Regions from separate parts of the Lysinibacillus sp. EB271-A1-10B genome, predicted to be linked through region 1. Evidence: riboswitches for the same ligand, from Rfam matches in the RefSeq annotation. Region 1 holds a riboswitch; the other holds the start of a gene.
What was found. A riboswitch is a leader RNA that binds a small molecule or an ion and turns the genes downstream of it on or off. The one in region 1 is predicted to bind thiamine pyrophosphate.

Region 1 (3,948 bases):
AAGTGTTACTTGACCATTTTTAAATGTTACTTGTGCCATATAAACGCCTCCTAATCATCATATGTACTTAATATTACTAAATGGAGGGAATTAATTGCAACTGAGACAGCTTATCAAAAATATTTTTGAAAAATCTTTTCGCACCTATTCAGCCATGTTTACTTAAGGTTGCACCTTTTTCCAAGTTCATTAAAATAATGTAGGGTTGATTTTCCAACTAACTAATGATGTCTCCCCCAAATAATATGGCTTATCACCCTAATACGAAGTTGATCTCCAACACTTTGCAAAAACTTTAACTTATTCAACCTATAATACATTACCTAATATTATAAAAAAGCAGGAACTTTGATTTTCGACATTATTTCCTAGGAAATTAATGATGCTTGATAAAATGGATTTTTTCTTGCTCTCGTAATTCGACACGACGAATTTTGCCTGATGAGGTCTTTGGCAGCTCAGTAACAAACTCAATCTTACGAGGGTATTTATATGGGGCTGTTAAAGTTTTTACATGGCTTTGTAGTTTTTTTATAAGTGTTTCATTACCAACTTCTCCTTCACAGAGCACAACAAACGCCTTCACGAGATTTCCACGAATCTCATCTGGACTTGCAACAACGGCAGTTTCTTTCACTGCAGGATGCTTCAACAATGCATCTTCTACCTCAAATGGTCCAATCGTATACCCAGACGAAATAATGACATCATCCCCGCGTCCTTCAAACCAAAAATAACCATCATTATCTTTGTATGCACGATCTCCGGTAATATACCAATCGCCTCTAAATTGTAAATTTGTCCGTTCTGGATCGTTTAAATATTTTTTAAATAACGCGGGCGTTTCACAGTGTACAGCAATATCTCCAATTTCCCCAACCGCAACAGGATTTCCAAGATCATTTATAATTTCAACAGTATTACCCGGAGTAGGTTTGCCCATTGATCCCATTCTAGACTCCATCCCTACCATTGTACCAACAAGTAATGTATTCTCTGTTTGTCCATAGCCATCTCGTACTTGTAAATTATAAACTTCGGAAAATACTTTTATCACTTCACTATTTAAAGGTTCACCCGCTGACACAGCCTGACGTATTGTACTTACATTAAAATCTTGTAAATTTTCAAGACTCGCCATAAATCGATATTCGGTTGGTGTGCAACACAGAATATTAATATTGAATTTTTCAATCAGTCTAAAGTAAGTTGCCGCATCAAAGTGACCTTTGTAAACAAATGCTGTTGCACCACTTCCTAAAGTAGCGAGGAACGGACTCCAAATCCATTTTTGCCAGCCTGGAGCTGCTGTTCCCCAAACAATGTCACCCTCTTGAACACCTAACCAATTTGGTGAAGTAGTTCGCAAGTGTGCGTAACCCCAGCTATGTGTATGTACCGCTGCCTTTGGATTGCCTGTTGTACCACTTGTATATGCTAAAAATGCAATGTCTGTACTCTTAGTTGGAGTAGAGCTTATATAAGATGTTGGTTGGCTATGCATTCTTTCAAGCAACGGTTGCCAAGGTTCATGTGCATGACCAATGACAAATTGCTTTATTGCTTGTAAATTTTCCACATTATCAAATTGTTCAATATAAGGCTCAAATGCAACAACTCCTTTTGCATCGGCATGATTGATTCGATATTCAATATCTTTAGTTCTCAGCATTTCTGAACTAGGTATAATAGTTAAACCTGCCTTCAAAGCTGCAATATACACGATATATGCTTCCACTGATCTCGGTACCATGACTAAAATAACATCGCCTTTTTTTAAACCTTGGGAGGTAAATACATGTGCTGCCTGATTCGCCTTTTCAAGTAAAGTTGTATATGTTAAGTACTGAATTTCCTCGTCTTCGCTATAAACTAATAATGCATTTTTCGTAGGATCCTGTGCATATTTTTCAATTTCTTCTGAAATGTTATACCATTCTGGTGCGATTAAATCTTCTCTTTTCATGGCAATTGCCCCCTTTTGTTACGCCCATTATAAAACTCAATTTTTATCATTTTCAATTGAATTCACTCTAATTTATTAAAGTCGTGACAACTATCATGCTCCGCTATATGGCATCAGTCACGTATTGCTTCTATTCATTTCAAATTGGCGTAATCGTCGCTTTCGTACAGAGTTGCTGAATGAAAATAAAAAACTCCCTATTGAACGCGAATGAATAATATGGTACATTTTGGTCAACTAAAAGCATGATTGCAGGGGGACTCATTAAGAGTTGAGAAGGTAAAACCTGACCCTTTGAACCTGTTAGTTAATACTGACGTAGGGAGCAATTCACATCGACTTACTGATGAAAGGCTCTTTTACGTGTTTTTTGCACGAAAAAGGGCCTTTTTTGCACGCTTACGTCCATCCAACGAGGAGGACTTAAATTGATTTTCCAAACGATCCGTAAACAAAATCCACTTATTCATTGCATAACGAATTATGTGGTTGCTAATTTCCAAGCAAATGGCTTATTAGCAATAGGCGCTTCTCCAGTCATGGCTGATGACGGTCATGAGGTTGAAGAAATGGTCACAATCGCCTCAGGCTTATTGATCAATATTGGGACCCTTAATGAGCGAATGAAAGAATCCATGTTACTTGCAGGGAAAAAAGCAAATATTCTTGGCATTCCGGTTGTTTTAGATCCTGTTGCAGCCGGTGCAACGACTTACCGGAAACAAACGGTACAGCAATTATTGGAGAAAATAAAATTTGCGGCGATTCGATGCAATATCGGAGAGCTTGCAGCAATTGCCAATGTAGACTGGCAACAAAAAGGCGTAGATAGTGGTAGTGGTTCAATTTCTTTAGAAATGGAGGCACAAAAAATAGCTCAGCAATACAATTGTATTGTTATTGTGACCGGTGAAAAGGATTTTATTACTGACGGCAAACTTCAGCAATGGGTTACAGGTGGAAATTCGCAAATGACAGAAGTTACTGGAACAGGCTGCTTATTGAGTGCAATATGTTGTGCCTCTATCACCGCAGGAGATCAACCATTTGACCAATTACTAGAAACATTATCACTTTATAAAAAATTAGCAGAAAAAGCCGCTTCTTCTACTCGATTCATTGGCGATTTTCAAATAGCTGTATTGAATGAACTACATCGCCTTTCAAAGGAAGGTGAAGAATAATGCATATTGTAACGACAATTGCCGGTTCAGATAGTGGCGGCGGTGCAGGTATACAAGCTGATTTAAAAACATTCCAGGAATTAAAAGTATTTGGAACGTCTGTCATTACAGCTTTAACGGCCCAGAATACTTTGGGTGTATCAGATGTTTTACCAATTGAAGTGAGCTTTGTTGAAAAACAACTGAAAGCGCTAATCGAGGATTTTTCAATTAGTGCTATTAAAACAGGAATGTTGTTTTCCTCCGAAATCATCCAATCAATTGCACATATTTTAGCCGAAGTAAATATTCCACTTATTGTAGATCCTGTTATGATTGCAAAAGGTGGCGAGAGCTTATTACAGCAAGAAGCAATTGAGGCATTACGAAATTATTTGCTACCTTTAGCAACAATTGTAACACCTAACATTCCTGAGGCCGAAACCCTTTCTGGAAGAAAAATTAATTCTATAGCAGATATTAAAGAAGTAGCCCAGATTTTATTACAGACAGGTGTTCAATGCGTCGTTATGAAAGGCGGTCATTTAGAGGATATATGTCATGCTACTGATTATGTATTTTTTCAAGATGGTGGATCATTTTCTATGCAATCTACTCGTATTGCAACAGCAAACACGCATGGTACAGGCTGTACATTTTCCGCTGCATTAACTGCTTTTCTTGGCCTTGGGCTACCTATAGAAAAGGCAATTGAGGAAGCTAAAAAATTTATTCAATTAGCAATAACTCATGATTTATCTATTGGGAATGGCCATGGTCCAACAAATCATTTTGCTTATCAACAGTATAAGGATTCCT
Region 2 (3,948 bases), on a different contig from region 1:
TTATTTTCCGCTAACTGAATCTAACTATTTCACAGTTGCAGCATTAGAAAAGACAAAAAGCACCTTTATTCAGATGCTTTTTAAAAAGATTCAGTGGTTTACTGTTATTCAACTGACAATAGGTGCTTAAACATGACTGACTTTGAGTTCTCTTAGAATTAAAAGAGCACCAACTCCATAAACAATAGACATTGCTAAAGGTACTAGAGTGAAAGCTTGACCAACAAAGAAGCCACCTAAAATTAGAGCAGAAAGACAGATTCCTAAAGTAACAAATAAATATGCTTTGCTTTTATAAATCCATATGTAAGGCAGAAAATGAGAGCCTGCTAGTAGGCCAATTGTGAAGGGCAGGTATTCAGGTATTTTCATATACACAATTATAAATACAGGTATATAAAAAGCTTGAGGAGCTGCTACTATTCCACTTAAAGTACCTAAAGGGTTGTCAGTAGAGAGTAAATTAACACCCAGAATTTTACTAATGACAATCCCAATAGGAAAGATGACACCTAAGCCAAATATCCAAATTAAACGTATAGCTTCTATTGGGAAAACTAAGGGCATAAAGGCGAAAATTAAAAAGACAACGGCGCCAGAAAGCAAAATGGGGTATCCTTTTTTTGCTTCAAATATAATTTCTTTTTGTAAATTTTCAAGTGTTTTATTCATTAACGCGCTCCCTTTCGTAAAATCGGCAAAAGATTTATATAATATACCATCATTCAACTATTTTTACCATTGATTATTCAATAATGCAATTTTTGTCATAACTGAAAGCTATGGAGAAATTGCTTAGGAAGGGAAACTTGATTACTGCACAGTATCTAAATTTAATCTGTCTTTATGTTTTGATAGCAACAATCTTTAACAGCCTAAAAATAAAAACCCTTCACTCATGTGAAGGGCATAATCATTATGATTTTCGTTGCATTAATTGAGGTGCTGCCGTAAATAACAAAACACCGACAATCGCTGTTAAAATCGTTGCTGGTAGCATATATGTTCCATTATAGATGATTGAATAAACCCATGCATTTTGATTGCCAGCATACTCTGCGAAAAATACAGCGCCTCCAATGGTATGTGCTGCATAACGTAAAAAGCCCGCTAATACCGTTCCTACAATAATATAAAGCGCCATTTTCTTTTTGTTTAAATCTTTTGCTGCCTCAAGCACTGGCCCACGCACTACGGCCGCTAAGCCTACTACCGTAAAGGCAACACCATAATCAAGTGTTCCTTGAAGCCAATGTATAATATAGGCACCAAACATTGTTTGCATAACACCAATAAGTAAACCCGTTACCATGCCTGGAATAAGGCCCCAGCGAAATGCTATTAACATTATTGGCACCATTACGAGACTAACAGAGCCTCCTTGTGCCCATACTTTAAAGGAAACCTGATCAAGCACAAGGCCAATCGCTGCGAATATCGCAATTTCCACAAGCATTAATAGTTTTTTATTGTCCATAATTATTCTCTCCTTTGTTCCGATGTAGGATACAAGAGCAGGAATAGAAATCAGTTGGCAAATATGTCCCTATCTAGCATCAATAAAGATAAAAAAACGATGCCAGGACAGAGCCTCACATCGTAAAAGTGTCGGTTTCTATCCACATCCCTACGCAAGCGTTAACTTACAGGTTCAAAGAGTTAAGGCATTACGTGCCCAGTCTCAGCTGACATCATCAGCTCCCCTTGTGGTCGTTACATCTTAATTTAGTTGAACAACCTCATTGTACGCAAACACTGTAACGATTACAACCTCTTCCACATTAATTTTTTTTGAAACTTTACTGTTTTTCATGCGTAAATATTTAAAAAGGAGGTACAACTATGGAGAACCAAAAAATTTTATCTGCCTTTAGTTATCTCAGTATCTTTTTTGCACCCTTTATTGTGCCATTAGTCGTTTACTTTGTTTCAAAAGATAACGACGTAAAGAGTCATTCTCTTCGAGCATTAATATCACATTTAATCCCAGTCGTATTTGGAATAATATTTTTTGCAGTCTTTATTTTCTCAACTTTATCATTCAACACTTTTGAACCAGATTCAGGTAGTAGTTCTTTTCTTATCATTTGGTTAGTTTCATTTTTGATTTACATTCTTGTTTCAATCGGAATTGTCATTTGGAATATTATTCAAGCAGTTCGCGTTATCCGATAAGTTTCATTTCAACCTTGAACAGAGAGTACTAAAAGGAGCTGTTATTTTTTGAAAGTATCTAAAGTTGTCAAAACCGCCGTAAAATTAGCACCAATCGTTATTCCAATTGTAAAAAAAGTAATCGCTGCAAAAAAAGGAACATATCCTAACGTAAATAAAAAGTAATAAAAAGGCGTATTTCCACACATCGGAAATACGCCTCTTTTTTATTTCACTTCAAAATATGTTTGACTGTGACCATTCATTGTTTTTTCAACGTGCAACACTGCAGGCATTGTAGCTTTTAACTCTGCAACGTGCGAAATGACGCCAATCATGCGTCCAGAATCTTGTAAATCAATAAGCGTATCAATCGCCTTATTTAATGACTCTTCATCAAGAGAACCAAAGCCCTCATCAATAAACATTGTTTCAATACGGATATTACCTTGAAAGCTTTGAATGACATCTGCCATCCCAAGGGCAAGACTTAAAGAAGCATTAAACTTTTCTCCCCCTGATAATGTTTTTACATCACGTAATTGGTCTGTATAGGCATCATACACATCTAGCCCAAGTCCACTTTGCTTAGCATGCTTTTCTAAACGATCTGAACGTCGTAGCTCAAATTGACCGTTGGATAAATGATAAAGCCGGACATTTGCTGCCTCTGTAATTTTATCTAAATAATTGATTTGAATATAACGCTCAAAGGACAGCTTTTTCACATTTTGCCCATTTAACATTGCATAAAGTTCCTTTACTCGTCCCGCTTCTTTTTCAAGTAAGCGTATTTCCAGCTCCGCTTCCTCTACTTTTTCGATAAAGTCTGTGCAAGCTTTCGCAAATCCTTCCATCTGCTGCAATACTTTAAAGGCTTCCTCATAGGTTACACGAAGCATCTCTAACTTTTCTTCCATTGCCGTTAAATCTTGTTTCTCTTGTCCTTTAAGGTGCTTCGCTCCCTCAGTAATTTGCACCTGTAAAGTGTGGATTTGCATAGCATAATCACTGCATGCCTTCCGTAAAGCTTCTATTTGCAACACGCTACGCTTCCCAGTAGCAAATTCTTCATAGCTTTCAAAGCCGGCTTCCTTCATACTTACTGAAAATTGTTCGCGCTTTTCATCCATTTTCAGCTTTAGCTCCTCAAAAGCCTGTTTCGCTATTTCGACGGTCATTCTAGCATTGTTTGCTGCTTCCTTGGCAGCTTGCAAACTTTGTTGGCTAATAGTCCACGCAGTTTGTAAGGCAACCTTTTGAGAACCTATATGAGCAATTTCCTGTTTCATTGCATGTAGCGTCGTAAGATTTTCTGGAATATGTTTTTGCTGCTCTTCCACAACTACTTGTTGTTTAGTCAATTCCTTCGTCTTTTCAGCTAAATATTGCTCTAGCTTTAATTGCTTTTCTTGTAGCTGCTCCATTCGTGCACGATGATCCTTTTGTTGCATGCGTACATCAGACAATTGATTGCTTACTACTTTTAAGATAGTAATTTGTTGCTCTATATTTTGTAAGGAAGCTACAATTTGTGCTTGGTTCGATTGATCAACCTCACTCAACTCTAACTGTTCTAATGCCTCTTGCAGAAGATGCTTTGAAGAATTCAATAAAGCTTCTTTCTCTAAAAACTTGCGCTCAGCATCAGTAGCCTTTACTCGCAAAACTTCCACCTGTGCTAATTCGATCATCTCTAATTGCTCACGATGTGTTTCGAGATGTGTTGTACTACCGCACACTGGGCAAGCCTCTCCATCCTTAAGCTGCTGTGCTAAAATACTTGCCTGACTC

Region 2: another riboswitch for thiamine pyrophosphate. It lies ahead of thiT (energy-coupled thiamine transporter ThiT); the one in region 1 lies ahead of thiM (hydroxyethylthiazole kinase).

What each region holds. Positions count from the first base shown of each region.
Region 1 covers NZ_JBYTDL010000006.1:84,747-88,694, forward strand. The annotation lists gene tpx (thiol peroxidase) at 1-39, opposite strand, end outside; gene mbcS (acyl-CoA synthetase MbcS) at 377-1,966, opposite strand; TPP riboswitch at 2,210-2,308, shown strand; gene thiM (hydroxyethylthiazole kinase) at 2,395-3,150, shown strand; gene thiD (bifunctional hydroxymethylpyrimidine kinase/phosphomethylpyrimidine kinase) at 3,150-3,948, shown strand, end outside.
Region 2 covers NZ_JBYTDL010000016.1:72,382-76,329, reverse strand. The annotation lists gene AC3WSK_RS18490 (DUF7010 family protein) at 127-672, opposite strand; gene thiT (energy-coupled thiamine transporter ThiT) at 917-1,477, opposite strand; TPP riboswitch at 1,608-1,715, opposite strand; gene AC3WSK_RS18480 (magnetosome magnetite crystal formation protein family) at 1,843-2,175, shown strand; gene AC3WSK_RS18475 (hypothetical protein) at 2,224-2,340, shown strand; gene AC3WSK_RS18470 (AAA family ATPase) at 2,382-3,948, opposite strand, start outside.